3 regions of the Microbacterium sp. ZKA21 genome follow, and region 3 is predicted to be linked to each of the others. Evidence: predicted binding sites of a transcription regulator. Region 3 holds the regulator's gene; each other region holds the start of a gene.
What was found. The regulator LexA, encoded in region 3, represses DNA repair genes until DNA is damaged. The targets are predictions, from matches to a motif close to TCGAACANNTGTTCGA.

Region 1 (7,836 bases), on a different contig from region 3:
GGACCTGGCGGTACGGGACGAGCGCGAACACTTCCTGGGCTGTGCCCTCGGACGTCAGCGGGATGTCGGCGAGCAGATCGACGTCGATGACGTCGCCCGTGAGCAGCTCGATGCTGTCCGAGCCGTCGCGTGCGATGAGCACGAAAGCGGCGCTCTGATCGGGCAGCTGAATCATCGGGGTCTCCTGAGGATCGGGCATCCGGCGCGACTCAACGAAAAGACCGCCCCGGGGGCGGTCTGGATTCGTGGGAACGCGAACACACCGCCTAGGAGGCGGGCCACCAGGTGACGTTCGCGAGCATGGGGCGAAACTATCACACTGCGTGTATCCAGCCTCGCCACGTTTCGGCCGCGTAATCTGGAGGGGTGCCAGCAGTCAATCTTGGGATGCCCCGTGTCCCCGAAGTCCTGAGCCCGCGCCGCAAGTCCCGCCAGATCAAGGTGGGCAAGGTGCTGGTCGGCGGCGATGCTCCCGTCAGCGTGCAGTCGATGACGACCACGAAGACCACCGACATCAACGGCACTCTGCAGCAGATCGCCGAGCTCACGGCATCCGGGTGCGAGATCGTGCGTGTCGCCGTCCCATCGCAGGACGACGCCGATGTGCTGCACATCATCGCGAAGAAGAGTCAGATCCCGGTGATCGCCGACATCCACTTCCAGCCGAAGTACGTGTTCCAGGCGATCGACGCCGGCTGCGCCGCCGTCCGCGTGAACCCGGGCAACATCCGCAAGTTCGACGACCAGGTCGGCGCGATCGCGAAGGCCGCGAAGGATGCCGGGGTGTCGCTGCGCATCGGCGTGAACGCCGGGTCACTGGATCCTCGTCTGCTGCAGAAGTACGGCAAGGCGACGCCGGAGGCGCTCGCCGAGAGCGCGCGCTGGGAGGCATCGCTGTTCGAGGAGCACGACTTCCACGACTTCAAGATCTCGGTCAAGCACAACGACCCCGTGATCATGGTGCAGGCCTACCGTCTGCTCGCTCAGATGGGGGACTGGCCGCTGCACCTCGGCGTCACCGAGGCAGGACCCGCGTTCCAGGGCACGATCAAGAGCGCGACGGCTTTCGGCATCCTGCTGGGCGAGGGGATCGGCGACACGATCCGGGTGTCGCTGTCCGCGCCGCCGGCCGAAGAGGTCAAGGTCGGGCACCAGATCCTGCAGTCGCTGAACCTGCGCGAGCGCAAGCTCGAGATCGTCTCCTGCCCGTCCTGCGGCCGCGCGCAGGTCGATGTCTACACGCTCGCCGAGGATGTCACAGAGGGCCTCAAGGACATGACGGTTCCGCTGCGCGTGGCCGTGATGGGCTGCGTCGTGAACGGCCCGGGCGAGGCGCGCGAGGCCGACCTCGGGGTCGCGTCCGGCAACGGCAAGGGTCAGATCTTCGTCAAGGGCGAGGTCATCAAGACAGTGCCGGAGGCAGACATCGTCGCCACCCTTATCGAGGAGGCGAACCGCATCGCCGCCGAGATGGGTCCGGATGCTCCGCTCGGAACCGCCCAGGTGACGACCGTCTGATGACGGTCATCACCGTCGCCGGCCTCGGCGAGAACCACCACAGGGCCGAGCGCGCCACGCTGACGGCCGAGATCGCGATCGCGCACGCTGATCGGGCGACGTCGATCCGTCAGGGCACGGCGGTGCACGCGCAGCTCGCCGAGGAAGCCGCCCGTCTGCGCGCGTCCGGAGCTGCGACCTGGCATTCGGTGGATGTCCTCAGCACGAGCGCGCGGGTGTGGACTGACAAGGATGGCGTGAAGCACCGCGATCACCTCACCCGCGGCACGGTGCGAGTCAAGATGTCCCGGCTGGCCGAGGTGGCCGACGTCGTGGCGGCGCTGAGCGCGCTCGGCGCCACGGTCTCGACGTCGTGGGCGCTGACCGAGGTCACGCGGGACGCCGTGACCCGGCATCTGCGCACGGTCGCGGTCACGGATGCTCGGGCGAAGGCCGACGATTTCGCCGCCGCTCTCGGCCAGACGGTGCAGCGCGTCGTGGCGATCCGTGAGGACGACGGCTACGGGCCGCAGGGCGGGCGCGGGGCCGGTGGCGGTCCGGAGCTCACCATTCCCGAGATCACCGTGCGGGTCGCGGTGAAGGGCGATTTCGAGACCGAATGACGATCATGAAGGAGGACGAGGATGTCTGAACCGACTGTTCCCGTGCCGGTGAAGGCGATGGTGGATGCGATCAACGCCGCGGACACGGACGCGTTCGTGGCGGCGTTCACGGAGGACGGCTTCATCGATGACTGGGGTCGTGTGATGCGGGGCCGTGACGGCGTGCATCGGTGGGCCGGGAGCGACGCGATCGGTGCGGGTGCGCGGATGACGCTGTTGACCGCGGAGACCGACGGCGACACGACGCGTGTGACGTTCGGTTGGTCGAGTCGCGTGTTCAACGGCGAGTCGAACGGCATCTTCGTCGTCGACGGCGACCTTCTGGCCAGCTTCACGATTCCGCCGAACCACTGATGGCGGTCTCCACGAGCGTCTCGTTCGCTTCCGGCGCGATCGGAGGCGACAGCATCGTCCATGCCGTCCGGTCGCATGTGGACGGCGCGATCGTCGTCGCCGATGCGACGCCGTTCCATCCGGTCGATCACACCTGGCCGGATCAGCCGGGGGATGCCGGGACGATCGCCTCCGGTGCGGATGCGGTCGACGTCGTCGAAGCGGTGATGGTGGCGGAGGATGAGGACGGTGCACTGTTCGTCGGCGCCGAGATCCCGGTGAAGCGGGGTGCCGAAGGATGGGCGTGGCAGGTCGGACATCGATTGTCTGCGCCGGATGCGCCCGGGTGGCTGCTGCCGGGTGTCGCGGTCTCGTTGCGCGCGGATGCCGGGCTGCGGGCGGCGCTCAGTCGTGGTCATACCGCGTGCCATCTCGCCTCGCTCGCGCTCGATCTCGCGGTGGCGGATCTGTGGCGCAAGGACCCGGGTTCCGACGCGCTCGGCCACCCCGACTTCGAAGGGCGGGCGAACCAGACGAGTCGCATCCACGAGGATGGGGCGGTTGACGAGTATCGACTCGGCAAGAGCCTGCGCCGCGCCGGCTTCGATACCGAGGGATTCGCCGCGTCGCTGGCGGAGCGCGAGCGGCAGATCAACGCGCAGCTGGCCGAGTGGGTCGCATCCGATGCGGCGAGCCGCATCGTGACGGACGGTCCGACGATCGTCGACATGCGCCGCTGGGAATGCGAGCTTCCGGAGGGCATCGCGTCGATCCCGTGCGGCGGGACGCATGTGCAGTCCCTTTCCGAGTTCGCCTCGATCGCAGTGTCGTTGGATCTCTCGGATCCGCAGCTGCTCGTGATGAGGACGTCGGCGATGCCGGCGGTCTAGGCCTGCCTGGTCGCTTCGCCGAGCTTCGCGCCCAGTCCGCCTGCCAGGACGTGCGCCTGGGTGATCGGAATCCAGCGGCATGTCCAGGTGCGGGGTGCGCCGCCGTCGGACGGATCGTTCTCGCCGCCGCGCCATGACGCGTCGATGTCGACGTCATCGACGGCCATCGTGAAGAAATGTCTGTGGGCGATCTCGTCGCGCATCGGTGCGAGGTCGTAATCCGCTTCGCCGAGTGCATGGACGATGCGGCCGTGCAGCCCTGTCTCCTCCCGAAGCTCACGGATGGCGGCGTCGGCTGCGGTCTCGCCGGTGCGGATGCTCCCCGCAGGCACCTGCACGCCGGTGACGTCCATGGGTTCGTCGTCGTGCGTGAACACCAGCAGGTGCTCGTCGACGATCACGTAGCAGACGGCCTTTTCTACGACGGTTCGCTCGGATGGTGGCATGGTTCGAGCCTAAGGACTCCGGACGCAGGGGACGGACCCGTCGACGCGGGAGTGCGAGGACATGGACGGCGCGGGTCGGATCCTCGGGGGAGCCGTTTCCGTCACCGGCCGGCGCGCTGGAAGCTGTCGGTCAATGCGGTGACCGATACGCGCGAGGATTCGCCGACCTGCATGTCCGGACCGTTCTGCGGCGTCTAGACGAACGGTACGTCCATGTCGGCGTCGTCGAAGGCGCATCGGGGCAGCGTCGAGTCGTCTGGCCGGTGTCCGAGACGTTGGCCGTCGCGTTGCGTGGCAACGGGGTGGGCGTTTCGCACCGTTGGCCGGTGTCGGGCTTGTTAGATGTCGCGTCGGGTGGCGTCTGGCACCGTCTGGTTTCGGGACATCGTGGACGCATGTCTCAAGACATCGTGACGGACCGTACTGTCGCGTCTGGCGCTGGGGTGGGTGTTTCGTACCGTTGGCCGGTGTCGGGCTTGCTGGATGTCGCGTCCGGTCGCGTCTGGCACTGGGCGGGCGCTTCGAACCATGGGCCCGTGTCGGATCCGGCTGGCCGTGACGTCACCTCAGCATCGGGCCGCGCCGGGCGCAGTCCGGCCGGTATCGGAGCCGTACGCCGTCGCGTCGCAAACCCTTCACGCCGCAGGTGTGAATCGTCGTGGTGGAGGGTCGAGGTCCGCGAACGCGTATCGAAGGGCGATGCGCTGGGGCAGTATGAAGCTCGCACCGCCGGGGTGATGCAGCACGAAGTCCCCTGTCCCGTCACGCGTCACCCACCAGCCGCCGTGGTGAAGCTGCATGTGGTGGAAGCGGCACAGCAGGATGCCCCGTTCCACGTCGGTTCGACCGCCGCCCGACCACTCATCGATGTGATGCGCTTCGCAATACGACGCGGGGCGGTCGCAGTTCCGCCACCGGCATCCGCCGTCTCGGATCGCGAGGGTGACGCGCTGCTTGGGAGTGAAGAGACGCTGCTCTCGCCCGATCTGCAGCGGGTTTCCGCACGAGTCGACGGTGATGACGAGAGCTCCCGTGTCGCAGAGGCGTTGGTCGGCGGCCGCGCGTGGCAGTGCGATGAGGCCGTCCTCGGTGAGCACTGCTCCGCGTTCGCCGGTCGGCGAGACTTTCTGCACGAGCCGCACGCCGGCCTGCTTGACGCCGAAAACCGTCACGGCTTCGGCGCGCGCTCCTGCCGAGACCAGATCGATCATGAGGTCGTAGGCCAGCTGATCGTTGGTGCGCGGGTCATCGACGAGCGCCTGCGCGGCATCCTTCTCGGTCGCGTCTACGAACCGGGGGCCGCCGAGTCGCGGACGGAGGGCGGCGTCGTTGATGCTCCGAACCAGTGCGAAGCCTTCGTCATCGTATGTGGTCGAGCCGTGATGGATGCCGTCACGATCCGTCCACAGGCGGAATGACCGGGCGTCGAAGCGCTGCTGGAAGCGGCGTTCAGCACCCTCGGGGTCGAGGATGTCGCGCAGGGTGCGTGCGGACGAACCGAGCTCTTCGACCGTTCGATGCGCCGCTTCATCGACGAGCTGCTCGGCTGCGATCAGCCATGCGTCGTGCGCGTCGGCATCTGTGCTCGACGCCGCGCGCGGCTCGCCGAGTCCACGCAGAATCGCATCGTGCTGTGCGGCGGAGATGCGTCCCGCCAGCAGAGCGGCGTCAGCCGGCGCATGCCAGGCGCCGAGGGGACGCGCATCGGTCGAGGGATCAACCTGATCGACACCCGCGTCACACGCGGCATCTGCGTCCTGATCGACGGCCGCGTCGGCTCCGGCATCCGCCTCGAGCAGCGCGGAACCGACCCGGATGCGCTGCGCTGCGTCGGTGCGCGTTCCGCCGGTGACCTCCTGCAGGAGCCCGACCGGATTGCGATGACCGCGGGACTGGGCGAGGCCGCTGTGGCCGGACTCGCGCGTCGAGCGGGCGGCGGCGATGCCTGCGCCGAGGGCAGCCACCTTCTCGATGCATCGCGTCAGCGCCGCCGATGCGCGCATCGCGTCGACGAGTTCGTCGTCGGACAGCGATCGAAGCGTCGTCGGAAGGTCGGCCGCCGCGGCATCCTCACCCAGGAGCGAGCGCAGGGTGGCGACCCGTGCGTCGATCTCGGTGAAGAAGTTCATACCCACATGGTGCTCGGGGCCACCGACATTCGAAGCTCTATTCGACCCGAATTCGGCCGATTGCGATAACGGATGCATAACGGATGCTCTCGCTACGATGGCGCCATGCCGCTTGCGCTGTTCGACCTCGACGGGACACTCATCGATCAGGCGTCGGCGGCATCGCAGTGGGCGGCTGAGTTCGGTTCGATGCATTCGCTGACCACGGATCAGATCAGCGGAGTGGCCGCGAAGCTGGCGCAACGGCGCTCGAAGGAGCAGGCGTTCCGCGAGATCGCCGACGAACTCGGACTTGACGACGACCCGCTCCGGATCTGGGCCGACTATCGACGTCGCATGCCGGAACTGGTGACCTGCACGGACGACGTTCTCGACTCCCTCTCCGCGCTGCGCGCAGCAGGATGGACGATCGGGATCGTCACCAACGGCGAGGTCGACAACCAGGAGGGGAAGGTCCTCCGAACCGGATTGGCGGAGGCGGTCGACGGCTGGGTGATCTCCGCCGAGGCCGGCGTCCGCAAGCCGGATCCTGCGATCTTCGCGCTGGCCGCCCGTCGGCTGGGTGTCCCGCTCCGCGGCTGGATGGTCGGCGACGGCCATGAATCCGACGTCGCGGGGGGAGCGGCTGCAGGTTTGCGGACGGCGTGGATCGCCGGCGGGGACGCAGACACACCGGCATCCATCGCGACGATCACGGCAGTCGATGTCCCTGCTGCCGTGGCGCACATCCTCGTCTCGGCCGACGCCGTGCTTGACTGACTCGATGCACCTCAACGGTCTCGAGCCCGACATGAACCCTGATGAGCTCTCGGTCAGTGATCTCGCGCGGTTGAGCACTGCGCAACGAGCGGAGCTGGACGAATGGATTCCGGGCGCCACGGTTATCGCGGACCACAGCTGGGGCCAGACCGAGTCTTACGTTCTCGAGGTCGAGCATGGCGGCGAGCGGCTGGTCGTCAAGGCCGGGGGACCGACGAACCATCACATCGGACGTGAGCTCGATGCGCACGACGGGTGGACATCGATCTGGACAGCTGGCGGCGTCGCTACGCGTGTTCGGCACGCATCGCGCACGCATCGGATCTTCGTCACGGATTGGATGCCTGGACACCTGATCGACAAGATGCCCGCGGCAGTCGACCCGAACGTGCACCGCCGTGCAGGCGAACTGCTGCGTTCGTTTCACGACCAGGCGTCGCGCGTCGGGGATGAACGACTGGTCGAACGGGTGCAGCGCGCACTCGCGTCCGAGCACCGGATCGCCCCGCAGACCGTTGCACGGGTGGATTCGCTGCTCGAAGGACTCGCACCCGGTGCCGTCGAGCTGGTGCCCACCCACGGCGACTGGCAGCCGCGGAACTGGCTGATCGACCACGGCGAGTTCAGAGTGATCGACTTCGGCCGATTCGCGTTCCGCAGCCGGGCATCCGATCTCGTGCGGTTGGATGCCCAGCAATGGAGAGTCGCTCCCGATTGCGAGCGCGCGTTCTTCGAGGGATACGGTGACGACCCCCGCCGTGGATCCGAGGGCCATTGGCTTGCGCTGCGCACGCTCGAGGCCGTCGGTACGGCGGCATGGGCCTATCAGGTCGGAGACGAAGAGTTCGAGGCGCAGGGGCACCGGATGATCGCGAACCTCCTCGGCGAGGACTGAGCGATGCAACCCGTCTCTCACGAACCTCCTGGCTACTCGTGCCCGTTCTGCCGCCTTCAGTACGGCGAGTTCGATGAGCGCAACCAGGCCACGGACGTCGTGGCGGTCACGGAACGGGCATATGCGCGCATCGCTCCGAAATGGTGGCCGGGCAACCCCGGCGCAGCGCTGGTGATCCCGCGCGTCCACGTCGAGAACCTGTACGACCTCGCCCCGGAGGATGCTGCCGATGTGTGGTCGCTGACCCAGATCGTCGCGCGCGGC
Region 2 (7,836 bases), 240 kb from region 3:
AGGGTCATGTCCTGGTCCTGTCCGGTCGGGACGTCTCGAAAGGACAGGACTTCTATCGTGCGATCGGCGGTGGCATCGAGTTCGGAGAGCGGGCGGACGAGGCGCTGCGGCGAGAGTTCCTGGAGGAGCTGGGCGTCGTGCTCGACGGCTCCCGTGTGCTGACTGTGACGGAGAACATCTTCACCTACGAGAGTTCGCCAGGACACGAAGTCGCGCACGTCTTCGCCGTCGAGTGCGCTGCGCTGGATGCGCTGCCGCTGGATGCCGAGTTGCACATCCTCGACGAGGGATCGCCCGTGCGGTGGGTGCCCATCGAGGATCTGCGGGACGGCGTGCGTCCGCTGTTCCCGGCCGGGGCGCCTGAGGCGCTGTTCGCGCTGGTGGACGGATGACGGCCGTGCGGCGACTCGCGCGCGGGCGCGCGGAGATCGCGTTCGAGGATTCCGGCGGGGCCGGCCCTCCAGTGGTGCTGTGCCATGGCGCTGGGATGGACCGGAGCATGTTCGCGGAACAGGCGGCGGCACTCACGGGTGCGGGGTTCCGGGTCATCGCCTGGGATCTGCCCGCTCACGGCGAATCGATGCTGCCGGCGGGGACCCGCTTCACGGCGTCCGTCGCACTCGAGGACCTGACGGCTCTGCTGGACGCTTGCGGAATCGACCGGGCCGTGCTGGTGGGGCACTCGCTCGGGGGCAACCTCGCGCAGGCGTTCGTGCGTGCGCATCCGCAGCGCGCGGCAGGACTGATCGTGATGGATTCGACGTGGAATGCCGGCCCGCTCGCGTGGTGGGAGCGCCTCGCCCTGCGGCTGGCGGCGCCGTCGCTGGCGCTGGTCCCCGCGCACCGGCTCCCCGGCCTGATGGCGCGGGCCTCCGCCGTCACATCGGACGCGATCGCGCGCACGGAGGCGACGTTCGCACGGATGCCCAAGCCGGTGTTCCTGGATGTCTGGCGTGCCACCGTGTCGTTCGTGGATCCCGATCCGGAGTACCGCACTCCCGTGCCGCTCGCGCTGGTGCGCGGCGCACAGGATCGCACCGGGAACATCGCGACGGCGATGCCTGCGTGGGCTCGGGCGGAGGGCGTCCTGGAGCACGTGGTCCCGGATGCCGGGCACATCGTCACGTGGGATGCGCCGGAGGAATCTGCACGGGTGCTGGTGGGGATTCTCGAGGCGTGGGGATCGGCGGGTCGCGACGGCGCGTGAGGCGCCGCCGCGACGAGCCGGCCCGGTGTCACCGCGTCACCGCCACGGTGTCACCGCATCACCGCGTCACCGCGTCGCCGGCGGGATGGATTCGCTCTGCGCGCGGATCGCGTCGCACCCAGGAGGATCAGGGCGGTCGCGACCAGCATCCCGGCGACCCAGATCGGCGCGGTCGGAACCCGCCAGCCGGCGAGCGCGACCGCACCGAGAACGGGTCCCGCCGCGGCACCGATGTTCAGCGCGGCGGTGGCGTAGGAGCCGCCCATGGTCGGCGCATCCGACGCGGCGTACAGCACCCGCGCGATCAGAGTGCTGCCGACGCCGAACGACAGCATCCCCTGAACGAAGATGATCGCGATCAGCGACGCCGGACAGCCGGCCGTCGACGCCAGCACGACCCAGCCGACCAGGAGCAGTGGTGCCCCGACGGCCAGCACGAGACCCGGCCGGCGATCCGACAGCCGCCCGGCGATGGTGACGCCGAGGAACGATCCGCTGCCGAACACCACCAGGACGACGGGCACCCACGCATCGGGCAGCCCTGCGGTCTCGGTCGCGACGGGGGCGAGGTAGGTCAGCACCGCGAACGTGCCGCCGTTGATCATCGCGCCGAGCACCATCGCGAGGATGAGCGGCGGCGAGGCCAGCACGCCGAGCTCGGCGCGGAGCGTCGGCGTGCCGAGGCCGTGCGCCCGGCGCCCGTCCGGGATGCCGAAGAGCACTCCGAGAGCGGCGGGAACGCACAGCAGCGCGATCGCCCAGAACGTCGCACGCCAGCCCAGCACCTCACCGAGGAGCGCACCGGCCGGAACACCGGCGACGGTGGCGATCGTCGTGCCGGCGAGCAGGATCGACAGCGCGCGTCCTTTCCGATCGGGTGCCACCAGCGCGGTCGCCGTGCTCAGTGCGACCGCCAGGAATCCGGCAGTCGCCACGGCGCTGAGCGCGCGGCTGATGAGCAGGACGGAGAAATCCGGCGTCAGGGCGCCGATCACATGGCATCCGGCGAAGGCGAGCAGGCATACGAGCAGGGTGAGCCGCGGTGGCCACCGACGCGCGAAGGCTGCCATGAGCGGCGCGCCGATGACCATGCCGACGGCGAACGCCGAGGTCAGCAACCCTGCGACGCCGATCGTGACGTCGAGGTCGGCTGCTGCTGCGGGGATCAGCCCCGCGAGCATGAACTCCGAGGTGCCCATGACGAAGACCGCCAGGGCGAGCAGATAGAGGGGAAAAGGCATCGAGTACTCCGAGGTGAGAGATCAGGAAAGGGTTCTTCTCGTCACCACGGCCGGCAACCGGAGTACGCCGCATCGCGCCCGCTCGGAAGGCGGGCGTCGTTTCAGCGGATCATGGGGCTGGCGGTGTGAACGACAGCCCCTGACCTGTCTGATTCAGGACTCGACATGACACAGAACGTTACAGCAGGAGCCCGGTGTCGGAAGTTATCCACAGATCATCTGTTCTATGGTTGAGTGTCGATGGCGGGGTATTCAATAGTAGTTATGAACAGCACCGCGGCAGTTCTCGGAAGGGTCGTCTCCGACCTGGATGGGTCGATCGAGTCCGCGGTGCGTTCGTCCGGGTTGGACGGGATGTCGGATGCGGAGAAGCTGGATGTGCTGCGGCTCGCGGGTGAGGCGCAGCGCCGGTTGGATGCGCTGGTGACCGAGACGGTCGCGTGCGTGGATGGGCGTCCGGCGGGGTCGGGGGTGCCGACGTTCCCGGCGGTGTTCGGATGCCGGAACATGAACGAGTTGCTGCAGCGGGTGCTGCGGGTCGACGCGTCCGGGGCGTCGCGGGTCGTGAAGGCCGCGGACGCGGTGCACCGGAATGCGGAGATCACGACCGGGGCCCGACTGCCGGCCCGGTGGCCCGCGCTGCGGGAGGCACTGCTGGACGGGGTGGTCGGGATCGCGGGACTGTTGGCCGCGATCGATCCGATCGACCGGACGAGGGGCCGGATCGACGGGACGGATCGGTTGCGAGCCGATGCCGCGTTGGCGGACTGCGCCCGCGGCATCGACGACACCGTCACGGACCCCAGCGGCGCGGATGCCGAGACCGACGGGGCGGAGGCGGACGCGGCCGAGGCCCGTCGGGCCGAGGCGGGTCCGGCGGCGACGCCGGACGACCTGCGCCAGTACGCGCAACTGATCGCCACCTATCTCGACCCGGACGGATCTGCACCGTCCGAGGCGCAGGCCGCGGTGAACCGGTCACTCACATTCGGGCGGCTCCGCGACGGCGTCTACCCGATCCGAGGCGCCCTGCTGCCCGAGGTCTACGCGCAGCTGAAACTCATCATCGACGCGCAGACCAACCCCAGAACCACCGGCCCCGCCGACCTCGGCGTCGCCTTCACAGGCAGTACCGACGACGCCGGACTCGGTGCCGGTGCAGGTGCCGGTGCCGGTGCCGGTGCCGGTGCGGGTGCGGGCGATGACCTGGCGGGTGGGTGCGGAGCACCGGAGGACCCGTTCAACTCCGACCCCCGCCACGTGATCGATTCCCGCACCAGGCCGCAGAAGCAGCACGACGCCCTCGCCGCAGCGCTCTCGATCGCAGCCCGCCACGACGAGATGCCCACGTTGGGCGGGGCAGCCCCGACCCTGGTCGTCCAAGTCGAAGCATCCGACTTCGCGCACGGCACCGGATGGGCGCACATCGCCGGCATCGACGCCCCCGTCCCCGTCTCGGTCGCTTCCCACATCACCTGCCAGGGGATGATCCAACGCGTCCTGTTCGACGAGGGCCGCATCGTGGGGATCACGACCACCGACCGCCTCTTCAACGCCTACCAGCGGCGAGCGATCGTGCTGCGCGACAAGGAGTGCATCATCCCCAGCTGCCACGTCCCCGCCACCTGGTGCGATATCCACCACGTCGAGGAGCACTCCCACGGCGGCCCCACCTGCACCAGCAACGGCGTCCCCCTCTGCTTCTGGCACCACCTCACCATCGACAAATCCGGCTGGCACATCCGCATGGTCGACGGCAAACCCCAAATCCGCGGACCCGCCTGGTGGGACCCCGAACAGAAATGGCGCACCCCACGCCCCCTCCTCCCCCAATGGGTCGGCGGATGACGCGCGACATACGAGGGTGGGTATGGAGTCGGCGGTTGATGAGACAAAGCCGACCCCGCCGTAGGGCGCGAGCGGCGCGAGGTCGAGACGGCTCCAAACTCACGAAGCCTCTTCGTTGGAGCGCTTCGGCCCGAGGCCTCGATTCGCATGCCGAAAACGTCGAACGGTCCGTTTTTCAGGGTATTTCGGCAGGGACATAGTCGGCGCCCCTGCACGCGACCGCCCGAGGCCGCCAACCTGCCTTACCGGGCGCGTTCGGCGGCCACGGAGAGAGGTCATTGCCGTCGTCGCTCGAACTCGTCAAGTGCAGGAGAGGCTTGAATACACTTCGATAACTCGCTCCGTATCGGGATAGCCAGCCTCGTCGAGGGCTACCCGCACGTCCTCCCGTACAGATTCGAGGTAGGCCGAGCCCCGGAGCCTGATCTCAGGAACGGAGTCGAGGTCAGGGTCGTCATCGAGGAGGCTGTACCAGTCCGACCATTGCGAATCGCTGACCCTCGCATCTTCGAGAGCCTTGGCAGCAATGCGGCCCGCCTCCGCGGGCGGATCGTCGATCGCCGGGCTGAGCCACCAGCTGATGTCGCACGTGCCACCTGGAACAGGAACCGCTTCCGAACGATCGGGACCACCGACCGGCGGGACGGGCGCACACGCGGTCATTGCCAGCGCACTCGCCATCAGGGAAACACCAAGCAGAGAACGTCCACGCATGCAGAGATCCTAGGTGACCACTACGAGCAGACGCCGTGACCGGTTGAGTCTCAGAACCTTCACCGCAATGATCTTCGGAGGCGATGAGCGTGGGTTGCGGTAGCACCGACCCCCGAGTTCGTCGACACCCTCCTGCGATGCGCGACCGTCGCTCATGGCGCCGGCATAAGCATGCACATGGGGGCGCTGGACTTGACGCCCGACGACGCTGAGGTACTCGATCGAGTCCGCACCGGTGGCCCCGAACCAGTGCGGGGTGCGGGTGCCGAACGCGGCAGCTGGACCGGCCGCAAGAGCGGTCTTGATCGCCGGCACTCGGCGGAAGAGATGAGGCTGAGTCAGAAGCAATCGAATCCGACGGGCAGTCGGCATACATCCATCTGGGATACCACGGGCGACGCCCCTCGCATGATGTTTCACCAGGGCACCCCGATCGTCAACCGTTGACGATCGCTTCTGGCAGCCATCTGGCAGGTTTTCTATCTGAAACTCACCGTGTTCGACACTCACTCGCGCCACCCCGTCCCAGCGCGGTGAGCCGCCGTCTTGACGGACGGCCGCGGCCCGCACCAGCAGCGCCAGGCTCGGAGCTCTCCTTCCGGCAACCCGCGTGGAAGGATGGGAGAACGATTCGTGATTCGGAGGGCGCATCTTGTCCAGAGCAGTAACGCTGATTCGCTCGTCCTCTCTCTCCGATGTGGCCGAGTACGCATACGCCGCGACCGCCCCCGCAGAGGCCAGGTTGATCTTCCTCGCAGGCTCTTGTCCTTTGAATGAAGACGGCTCTACAGCTGGAGTCGGGGACTTCGCAGCACAGGCAGCGAAGTGCATCGAGAACATGGCTCTAGCGCTTGCCGAGGCTGGAGCTGACATCAACGATGTCATCACCACTCGCGTTCTTGTTGCGTCGACGCAGCAATCGGACCTCGTCACTGCTTGGGAGGTCGTGCGCAATGCGTTCGGTGATCATGACGTGCCGAGCACGCTTCTTGGTGTCACTGTTCTCGGCTACGACGATCAGCTCGTAGAGATCGAGGCAATCGCCGCAGTTCACGACTGAGTGAGCGGTCGCGTAGCGCAGGGATGCGCCACCGAACGACATCACACCGCCCCACCCGTCACGGCACGGTTGTACGCCATCGCCGCCGCGACCCAGAACGCCAGCCCGTCGTCCTCCGCGATGACGGCAGGTGCGACCTCGATCCAGCCCGGCCCCATGTCGCGCCCCGCTCCCATCTCGGCTTGCGCAGCGCCAGGCTTCGCGAGGAGCTCCTCGTGCCGATCCGCAGCGACCCGCACCAGCAGCGCCCCGTCGCGCTGCACGGCGACGATCATCTTCTCGTTCACCATGATCGATCTGCCGCCGAACATCGACACCTCGCGCACGGTGGGCTCCGCGGAGAGCAGGCCGCGGAGGCGTTCGACCAGCGCAGCCTGCTCCGCCGTCGTCGTGCTCACGACGCTCGTCCGTCCGCGTCAGCTCTGCGCGGCCGCCGAGTAGTCCGGCAGTTCCTGCAGCGTCCAGGTGTTGCCGTCGGGGTCATGGAAGGTGACGAACCGGCCCCACGCCTGTTCGTCGACACCGTTCGCCTCGACACCCGCGTCGCGCAACTGCGCGAGCGCGGCATCCGCATCCGGCACGACCACCTGGATCGAATCCTGCTGTCCCGGCTCCAGACCTCCCCCGAGACCCGTGCCGAACGCGATCGAGCAGGCCGAACCCGGCGGGGTCATCTGCACGAAGCGCAACTCCTCGTTCACTCTCTGATCGTGGTCGGCGTTGAAGCCGATCTTGACGTAGAAGTCCTTCGCCCGGTCGACGTCGGTCACCGGCACGAAGATCAGCTCGATCTTCCAGTCCATAGCGCACACCTCCACGGCGAGACCGTCCCGCCCGAGACCAAGGTAGGCCCGGCCTCCGACACGCACCACCCCGACGTGGCTCAGGATGCCTGCAGGAACACACCGCTCAAGAACGAGTCCAGCTCCCCCACATCGTCCAGCGGCAGGATCGCCGCCACATACTGATCGGGGCGTACCACCACGACGACGCCGTCCCTGGACAGTTCGCGAGCCTCGTAGATGTCCGTCGGGGTCCATTTCGACGGCCCGGCCGCGTACACCTTCTCCCAGTCGGTCAGGCCGAGAGGCCCGGTCTGCGGCTGGAACAGCGCGGGAACCGACGGGAAGTCCACGTTCTCGAACGGCTGCTGATACACCGCCTTGACGTCGAACACGGCATCCTCATCAGCATCCGACGGGGTGAAGCGGGCGAACACTTCCGACGCCGCAGATGCCCAGGCCGACAGCCCCGCACCATCCCGACCGCCGAACGCGTAGATCCTCCAGCGCCCGTCCGCCCTGGCGTGATGACCGAGGTGCACGACGTTGCCGTCGCAGACCCGCACGACCTCGGCGGACTTGAACCGCTTGCCGAGCGGGAACCCGGCCGCGAGCGCCTGGTGCGCGTCCGAGCTGACCAGCATCGACGGACCGTACTGCGTCATGAATCCCGACGGGAACTCCGCCGTCGCGAGGTAATAGGTGGCCAGGTCGTTCGGGTCCGAGATCTCCTCGGGCTTGCGCGCCATGAGCGATGACCACTCCCGGTCGAAGTCGATCAGCTGCTGCGCCACCGGACGCCGCTCCGCACCATAGGTCGCCAGCAACTCCTCCGGCGAGCGTCCAGTCAGCACCGCCCCGAGCTTCCAGCCCAGGTTGAATCCGTCCTGCATCGACACGTTCATGCCCTGGCCCGCCTTCGCGCTGTGCGTATGGCAGGCATCGCCCGTGAGGAAGACGCGCGGCGTGCGGCCCGATCCGTCG
Region 3 (7,836 bases):
AGATCCGATCCGCCGACAGCCCGTGGCCCAGGTAGTCCGCGAAGCTCTCGCGCAACGTCGTGAACTCGCGATCCGGGTAGCGGTTCACGTCGCGAAGAGCGACCGCGATGTCGTCGAGGATGTCACTGGCGACGGCATCCGGAATCGGGTGCGTGTTCTCGTTGACGTTCAGCGCGACCGGAAGCGGCGCCTGCGGAGCGCCGTACGGGGTGAGGCCGCGCAGATCATCGCGGAGAGGAAGGTCATCGAGGGAGGTCACCCGCCCCATGCTACCGAGACGGCTCCACCGCCCGAGGCCGATATGACGAAGCGTCTCAACCCGCGTAGGCCGCCGGGATCGCCAGTTCTTCACCGATCATCAGCGTGCCGCCTTCGAGCAGGTTCAGCTTCTGCAGGCCGTCGACCACGTCACGCGGATCGGCACCGGGCGCGATCTCCTCCGCGATCGACCAGAGAGTGTCGCCGGGCATGACGGTGACCGTCTCGAACGACGAGGTCACTTCCTCACCACCGGCGTAGGCGGATCCGCCGCTGAGCGCCGCGAAGGCGAGACCGACCGCCAGGGGAAGCGCGGCGAGGGCGAGCAGGACGCGGCGACCCCGTGCCGTCAGACGCAGCCGGGTGACTGCCGCGGACGGACGGATGGACGGTGCGGTGACGCTGATGCTGCTCATGATCGCTGCTCCTCGTACTTCCTCTCCCGATCGGGAGACTTTGGCGTAGCGTTCGCATTCCCCACTCGGCCGGGAGTGGGGGATGCGAAGCTACGTACCGAATGTATCTTCGATTTCGAATGACTGTCAAGTCTTTTTCGAAACCGGATCGTCGAATCCTCCGACACGCTCGAACAGATCTTCCCCGCACGCGGAATCTCGGATACGGTTTCGCTAACGACACCTCACCACGGGCCTCCGACATCGATGCCGGACACCCGATCGGTCAACGAAGGAGCAGCCATGAGCGACGCATCAGCCCCCGGCACCGAGGCACCGCGCACTCGTCGACGCAAGAGCCTGAGCGCCAAGCAGATGGCGATCCTCGAAGTCATCCAGACGTCGATCGCGCGGCACGGCTATCCGCCGAGCATGCGCGAGATCGGCGACGCCGTCGGACTGAAGTCGCTCTCGAGCGTCACGCATCAGCTGGGCCAGCTCGAGCTCAGCGGCTACCTGCGCCGTGACCCGGGCAAGACGCGCGCCATGGAGGTGCTGATCGATCTGCCGGGCAGCGGCACCGAGAACCCGGCGGACACGGCTCCCCCCGTCGGCGACGCAGCGCTCGTGCCCCTCGTCGGGCAGATCGCGGCCGGCGTGCCGATCACTGCAGAGCAGCAGGTCGAGGAGATCTTCCCCCTGCCGCGCCAGCTCGTGGGCAAGGGCGAGCTGTTCATGCTCAAGGTCAACGGCGAGTCGATGATCGATGCCGCCATCTGCGACGGCGACTGGGTCGTGGTGCGCACGCAGAACACGGCGGAGAACGGTGAGATCGTCGCCGCCATGCTCGATGACGAGGCCACGGTCAAGACCTTCCGACGCCGTGACGGCCACACCTGGCTGCTCCCGCGGAACTCCGCGTTCGAGCCGATCCCTGGCGACGACGCGACCGTGCTGGGCAAGGTCGTCGCGGTGCTGCGCGCGGTCTGATCCCCTTCGACAGCAGAGCGGCCTCTCCCGATCGGGAGAGGCCGCTCTGCTGTCCTGGTGCGATCAGATCGCCACTGACACGTCCTCGCGGACGCGGCGGGTGGCCTCGACGATGTTGCGCAGCGACTCGGTCGTCTCGTCGTACCCGCGGGTCTTCAGACCGCAGTCCGGGTTGACCCACAGCTGACGGTTCGGGATCTCGGCCGCCGCACGGCGCAGCAGCGCCTCGATCTCGTCCGTGGAGGGAACGCGCGGCGAGTGGATGTCGTAGACACCCGGCCCGATGCCGTGGTCGAAACCGGAATCGACGATGTCGTCCACGACGTCCATCCGGCTGCGTGCCGCCTCGATCGACGTGACGTCGGCATCCAGCGCCCGGATCGCGTCGATCACGACGCCGAACTCCGAGTAGCAGAGGTGGGTGTGGATCTGGGTCGCCGCGACCGCTCCGCCGGTGGCGAGGCGGAACGAGTCCACCGACCACTTCAGGTACGCGGCCTGGTCCGCCTGCTTGAGCGGCAGCAGCTCGCGCAGCGCGGGCTCGTCGACCTGGATGATCTCGATGCCGGCCTTCTCGAGATCGGTGATCTCCTCGCGCAGCGCGAGGGCGACCTGGTTGGCCGTCTCGCCGAGCGGCTGGTCGTCGCGCACGAACGACCAGGCGAGGATCGTGACGGGTCCCGTGAGCATGCCCTTCATGTGCTTGGCCGTGCGGGACTGGGCGTAGGTCGACCAGTCCACCGTGATCGGCGCGGGACGGGACACATCGCCCCACAGGATCGACGGGCGGGTGGCGCGCGATCCGTACGACTGCACCCAGCCGTTCTCCGTGACCGCGAATCCGTCCAGGTTCTCGGCGAAGTACTGCACCATGTCGTTGCGCTCGGGCTCGCCGTGCACGAGGACGTCGAGGCCGAGGTCCTCCTGCAACGCCACGACGCTGTCGATCTCCGCACGCAGGAACTCCTGGTACTCCGCCTCGGTGATCTCGCCGCGCGTGAAGCGCGCACGCGCACGGCGGATGTCACCGGTCTGCGGGAACGAACCGATAGTCGTCAGCGGGAGCGCGGGGAGGCCGAGGGCCTCTTCCTGCGCCGCCTCGCGCTCCGCGTAGGAGACGCGCGAGAAGTCGGCATCCGACAGGGTGCGGGCGCGCACGCCGCCGTCGCGGACTCCTGGTGCCGACAGGCGGTCCGCCAGAGCCGCGGATGCCGCGTCCAGCTCGTCCTGGATCGCCGCGCGTCCTTCGGCGAGACCGCGGGCCAGCGTGACCACCTGCGCGACCTTCTGGTCGGCGAAGGCGAGCCAGGAGACCAGACGACCGTCGAGCTGGTACTCGTCCGTGACGTCATGCGGCACATGCAGCAGCGAGGTCGAGGTCGAGGCCGCGATCCCTGCCGCACCGAGCGCCTTCAGCGCTTCGAGCCGGTCGAACGCCGCTGCGAGGTCGCCGCGCCAGATGTTGTGGCCGTCGATCACACCGCCGACGAGCACCTTGTCCGCAAGCCCTGCGGCGGCCGCGGGAACGGAGCCGCGGACCAGGTCGACGGCGATCGCCTCGACCGGTGCGGCGGACAGCACGGGGAAGGCGGCATCCAGCGACGCGTAGGGAGCAGCGACGAGGATCGCGGGACGCTCGGATGCCCCGCCGAGCACGGCGAGCGCGCGCTCCGCGGCAGCGGTGAGCTGCGCGGTCGACGCCGGCAGCGACTCGCTGACCAGGGCGGGCTCGTCGATCTGTACCCAGGCGGCACCGGCGGCCCGCAGACGCGCGAGCAGGTCGACGTAGACCGGGAGCACGTCCTCGAGGCGGGACAGCGGGTCGAAGCCCTCCGGCGCGTCATCCGAGGCCTTGGCCAGGGCGAGGAGCGTGACCGGCCCGACGATGGCAGGACGCGTCACGAATCCGGCAGCGGCGGCCTCGACGACCTCGCGGACGAGGCGGTCGCTGGAGAGCGAGAACGACGTCTCCGGACCGATCTCGGGCACGAGGTAGTGGTAGTTGGAGTCGAACCATTTGGTCATCTCCAGCGGCGCGCGGTCGCCTTCGCCGCGGGCGACGGTGAAGTACGCCGGGAGTCCGATGGTGCCGTCCGCGTCGCGCAGGTTCTCGAAACGCGCAGGGATCGCACCGACGGTGACCGCGGCATCCAGAACCTGGTCGTAGTACGAGAACGACTCGGGGATCGCGGAATCCGTGCGGCCCAGACCCAGCGATGCGAGGCGCTCGCGGGTCGCGGCGCGCAGCTCGGCGCTGGTCGCCTCGAGCTGCTGCTCGTCGATCCGCCCGGCCCAGAACGCCTCGACGGCCTTCTTCAGTTCGCGGCGGCGCCCGATGCGGGGGTAGCCGAGGATGGTGCCCTCGGGAAATGCAGTCATGGTCGGTCCTTTCAGGAGGGGTCTAGTGGTGAAGAGCGGGGAGGATGTCGGCCGACTCGAGGACGTTCAGGACCGTCTCGTGCTGGTTGAACGCATACAGGTGCACACCGGGTGCGCCGCCCGCGACGACCTCGCGGGCGAGCCGCGCGGCCCAGTCCACGCCGATCGCCCTGCGTCCCTCGACCGTCGGCTCGACCTCGAGGGCGACCTGGAGCTCGCCGGGGATCTCCTCGCCGGTGAGCTCGAGGACTCTGGTCAGGCGCGTGGGCGAGGTGATCGGCATGATCCCCGGGAGGATCGGAATCGTGACGCCGGCGCGGCGCGCGCGCTCGACGAACGCCAGGTAGTCGTCCGGGTGGAAGAACAGCTGCGTGATGGCGAAGGTCGCACCAGCCGCCTGCTTGGCCAGCAGCGCCTCGACATCCTGCGTGCGGTGCGCCGAGCGCGGATGCCCCTTCGGGAACGCCGCCACGGCGATGCTCACCTTCCGGCGCGGTCCGACGCGCGCGGCGCCGGGGATGCCCGGAACGGGCGACTCCTCGTACGGAGCGCGCTCCGCCTGCACCCGATCGATCAGCTGCACGAGCTGCGCGGCGCTCTCGAGGTCGCCGAGGAACGGCTCGTCCTGACCGGTCGGCGGATCGCCGCGGAGAGCGAGGAAGCTGCGGATGCCGGCATCCAGGAACTCGCGGATGAGCTGATTGGCACCGGCGTACGTGTTGCCGACGCAGGTGAGGTGGGCGAGCGGCTCGACGTCGGTGTGCGCTCGGATGTACCGGAGCACTTCGAGCGAGCGCCCTCCCGTCGATCCGCCGGCACCGTACGTCACCGACAGAAATGCGGGGCCTGCGGCCGCCAGGCGGAGCACGGTCTCATGCAGTGCGTCCGCGCTGGACGGCGTGCGCGGCGGGTACAGCTCGAAGGAGAACGGCACGCGCGAGGCACCGACGGGGGTGGAGTCCTCGGAGGTCATGTTTCTCTCCTGCTGACAGTGCGGACACGGGGCGGCCGCGAAGAACCTGCGCTTCGCGGGCGGATGCCGGGCTCGGCTGTCGCTCCACGCTCCAGGGCGAACGGGGCGTTTCCATGAAGGTAAGGCACCGGGCGCACCGCGCGCACCTGTGTGACGCCATGTGTCGTGTGGCGTGCGTCTCGTAGGCTCGGAGCATGCCCCAGCCGTTCGGTTCCTGGCCATCGCCGTTCCACGCCGCCGATATCGCGGCATCCGCTCCCCGCATCGACGGCGCCCGCTTCGTCGGAGACGAGATCTGGTGGGGCGAGTCCGTGCCGTCGGAAGGCGGGCGCGTGACCGTGCGCAGTTCGACGGGGGCCGAGGTGCTCCCGGCACCATGGAGCGCGCGTTCGCGCGTGCACGAGTACGGCGGCGGATCCTGGACGGCGGATGCCGACGGCATCCTGTACTTCGTCGAGGCCCGCGGCCAGCAGGTGCACCGGCTGGTGCCGGGCGGAGCGCCGCAGCCGCTGACCGCACCTGGGCCGGCCCACGGCGGTCTGCGCCTCCAGCACGGCCGACTGCTCGCCGTCCGCGAGGACCTGACGGCCGACCCGCACCAGCGCGCGATCGTGGAGATCCCGACCGACGGCTCGGCCGCGGACGATCCGTCCGCCGTGCGCGTGCACGCGCAGGGCCCCGGCTTCTTCGCCCACCCCGCGCTCTCCCCCGACGGCACGCGGATCGCCTGGGTCCAGTGGCAGGGCGATCGGATGCCGTGGGAGAGCGCCCAGGTGGGCATTGCGCGGGTCGGCGGCGAGGCCGCTGTGATGCCGACTCGCGCGGCGCTGCAGCCGGAATGGGCCGATGACGGCGAGCTGCTGTACGCGGACATCCCCGACGACCGCTGGACGCTGCATCGCGTGGAAACGACCGGCGTTACGCCGTCCACCGGCATCGCGATCACCCCGGCCGATGCGGACACCGGATACGGACTGTGGGTGCTCGGCAACCGCTGGTATCAGCCCGTGGCCGACGGGCGCATCGTCGCCGTGCGCACGAACGGACGCGACGAGGTCGTCGTGATCGATCAGGACGGCCGGCTCCGCGTGCTCGAAGTCCCCGGCGACGGTCACGTGAGCATCGACGACGTCCAGGGGTCGCGCGTGCTCCTGACGGGAACGGGATCGACGGTCTCCCCCGGGCTGTGGTCCGTCGACATCGACTCGGGCGCCGCCGCAGCGATCGTCGGAGGCCACCCGGTGGATGCCGCGTGGATGCCGCCGGCGCAGCCGATCATCGTGGACGGCGCTCATGGTCCGGTGCACGCCTTCGCGTACGCACCGGCGCACCCCGAAGCCGTTGCGCCGGATGACGAGTTGCCGCCGTACATCGTGTTCGTGCACGGTGGGCCCACCGCCCATGTCACCGGCGCCGCGTCCGCGGGGATCGCCTACTACACGAGCCGGGGCATCGGCGTACTGGATGTCAACTACGGGGGCTCGACCGGCTACGGACGCGCCTATCGGGAGCGCCTGGACCGCAATTGGGGCGTGGTCGATGTCGATGACGTTCTGGCCGCTGCGCGCGGGCTGGCGGAGGCAGGCCTGGCGGACCCCGCGCGCATCGCGATCCGCGGCAGTTCGGCCGGCGGCTGGACCGTGCTCGCAGCCCTCGTCCGCGGCCGTGTCTTCGGCGCCGGGATCAGCCGGTACGGGGTCACCGACCTGCGCGCCCTCGCCGCAGACACGCACGACTTCGAGAAGGAGTACCTGAACGGACTCGTCGGCCCCTTGCCCGAAGCGGAGGCCCTGTACGTCGAGCGGTCACCGCTGACGAACGCGGACCGCATCGAGGTCCCTGTCCTGCTGCTGCAGGGGGCGGACGACCCCGTCGTGCCGCCGTCGCAGTCCGAGGCCATCCGGGATGCCCTCGCCGCGCGCGGCATCGACCACGAGTTCGTGGTGTACCCGGACGAGAGCCATGGGTTCCGCAGCGCGGAGACGATCATCGATGCGCTCGAGCGCGAACTGGGCTTCCTCGGCCGCGTGTTCGGATTCCGCCCCGAACGGTGACCGCTACTCGCCGACGCGGTTGCGCAGGCGCATCGCGCGCTCCGCCTCGCGGGTGTCCTGACGTTCGCGCAGCGTCTGGCGCTTGTCGAACTCGCGCTTGCCCTTGGCCAGTGCGATCTCGACCTTGGCCCTGCCGTCGGAGAAGTACAGCTTGAGCGGAATCAGGGTGTAGCCGCCGGCGGAGACGGCATGCTGCAGCTTGTCGATCTCGTCGCGGTGCAGCAGCAGCTTTCGGACGCGCTTGGAGGCGTGATTGGTCCAGTGCCCCTGCGAGTACTCCGGGATGTGCACCGAATCGAGGAACGCCTCGCCTGCCTTGATGAACGCGTAGCCGTCGCTGAGATTGGCGCGCCCCTGGCGCAACGACTTCACCTCGGTGCCGGTGAGCACGAGTCCCGCCTCGTACGACTTCTCGATGTTGTAGTCGTGACGTGCGCGACGATTGGTCGCGACGACCTTCTCCCCGCGTTCCCTGGGCATACTGCACTCCTGTGTCCGCGCCGTGCGGGCGCACGACAGCCTGTCAGCTTATCAGGTGCGCAACCAGCGACGGATCGCGAAGCCGGCCGACAGCGCCGCCAGCACGACGCCGATCACGATGAGAATCGGCACCACGAGTGCGGCGTCCTGCATCGAGACCCAGGTCGTGATCGACGGCACCCGCCCTCGGAGATAGCCGTCGACGCCGAAGTGCATCCCGGCGAGCACTGCCGCGCTGGCGAGCACGGAACCGAGGAAGGCCGCGAACACGCCCTCGAGGACGAACGGCGTCTGGATCACCCTGTTC

Region 1: the regulator LexA is predicted to act here: its motif matches at 5,948-5,963, upstream of M2317_RS01595 (HNH endonuclease signature motif containing protein).
Region 2: the regulator LexA is predicted to act here: its motif matches at 2,660-2,675, upstream of M2317_RS09970 (DUF222 domain-containing protein).

The regions. Positions count from the first base shown of each region.
Region 1 covers NZ_JBNPVV010000001.1:302,609-310,444, reverse strand. Annotated here, with positions in the region: gene M2317_RS01625 (chorismate-binding protein) at 1-175, opposite strand, end outside; gene ispG (flavodoxin-dependent (E)-4-hydroxy-3-methylbut-2-enyl-diphosphate synthase) at 367-1,518, shown strand; gene M2317_RS01615 (SIMPL domain-containing protein) at 1,518-2,120, shown strand; gene M2317_RS01610 (nuclear transport factor 2 family protein) at 2,142-2,474, shown strand; gene M2317_RS01605 (hypothetical protein) at 2,474-3,343, shown strand; gene M2317_RS01600 (NUDIX domain-containing protein) at 3,340-3,789, opposite strand; gene M2317_RS01595 (HNH endonuclease signature motif containing protein) at 4,425-5,918, opposite strand; gene M2317_RS01590 (HAD family hydrolase) at 6,024-6,677, shown strand; gene M2317_RS01585 (phosphotransferase) at 6,682-7,572, shown strand; gene M2317_RS01580 (HIT family protein) at 7,576-7,836, shown strand, end outside.
Region 2 covers NZ_JBNPVV010000004.1:83,054-90,889, reverse strand. Annotated here, with positions in the region: gene M2317_RS09985 (NUDIX domain-containing protein) at 1-392, shown strand, start outside; gene M2317_RS09980 (alpha/beta fold hydrolase) at 389-1,207, shown strand; gene M2317_RS09975 (Cmx/CmrA family chloramphenicol efflux MFS transporter) at 1,258-2,448, opposite strand; gene M2317_RS09970 (DUF222 domain-containing protein) at 2,713-4,296, shown strand; gene M2317_RS09965 (hypothetical protein) at 4,597-5,010, opposite strand; gene M2317_RS09960 (RidA family protein) at 5,663-6,070, shown strand; gene M2317_RS09955 (TfoX/Sxy family protein) at 6,112-6,468, opposite strand; gene M2317_RS09950 (VOC family protein) at 6,487-6,873, opposite strand; gene M2317_RS09945 (FAD-dependent monooxygenase) at 6,954-7,836, opposite strand, start outside.
Region 3 covers NZ_JBNPVV010000004.1:321,099-328,934, reverse strand. Annotated here, with positions in the region: gene M2317_RS11110 (histidinol-phosphate transaminase) at 1-268, opposite strand, end outside; gene M2317_RS11105 (LysM peptidoglycan-binding domain-containing protein) at 315-674, opposite strand; gene lexA (transcriptional repressor LexA) at 957-1,643, shown strand; gene metE (5-methyltetrahydropteroyltriglutamate--homocysteine S-methyltransferase) at 1,707-4,022, opposite strand; gene M2317_RS11090 (methylenetetrahydrofolate reductase) at 4,045-4,995, opposite strand; gene M2317_RS11085 (prolyl oligopeptidase family serine peptidase) at 5,190-7,049, shown strand; gene smpB (SsrA-binding protein SmpB) at 7,053-7,529, opposite strand; gene ftsX (permease-like cell division protein FtsX) at 7,581-7,836, opposite strand, start outside.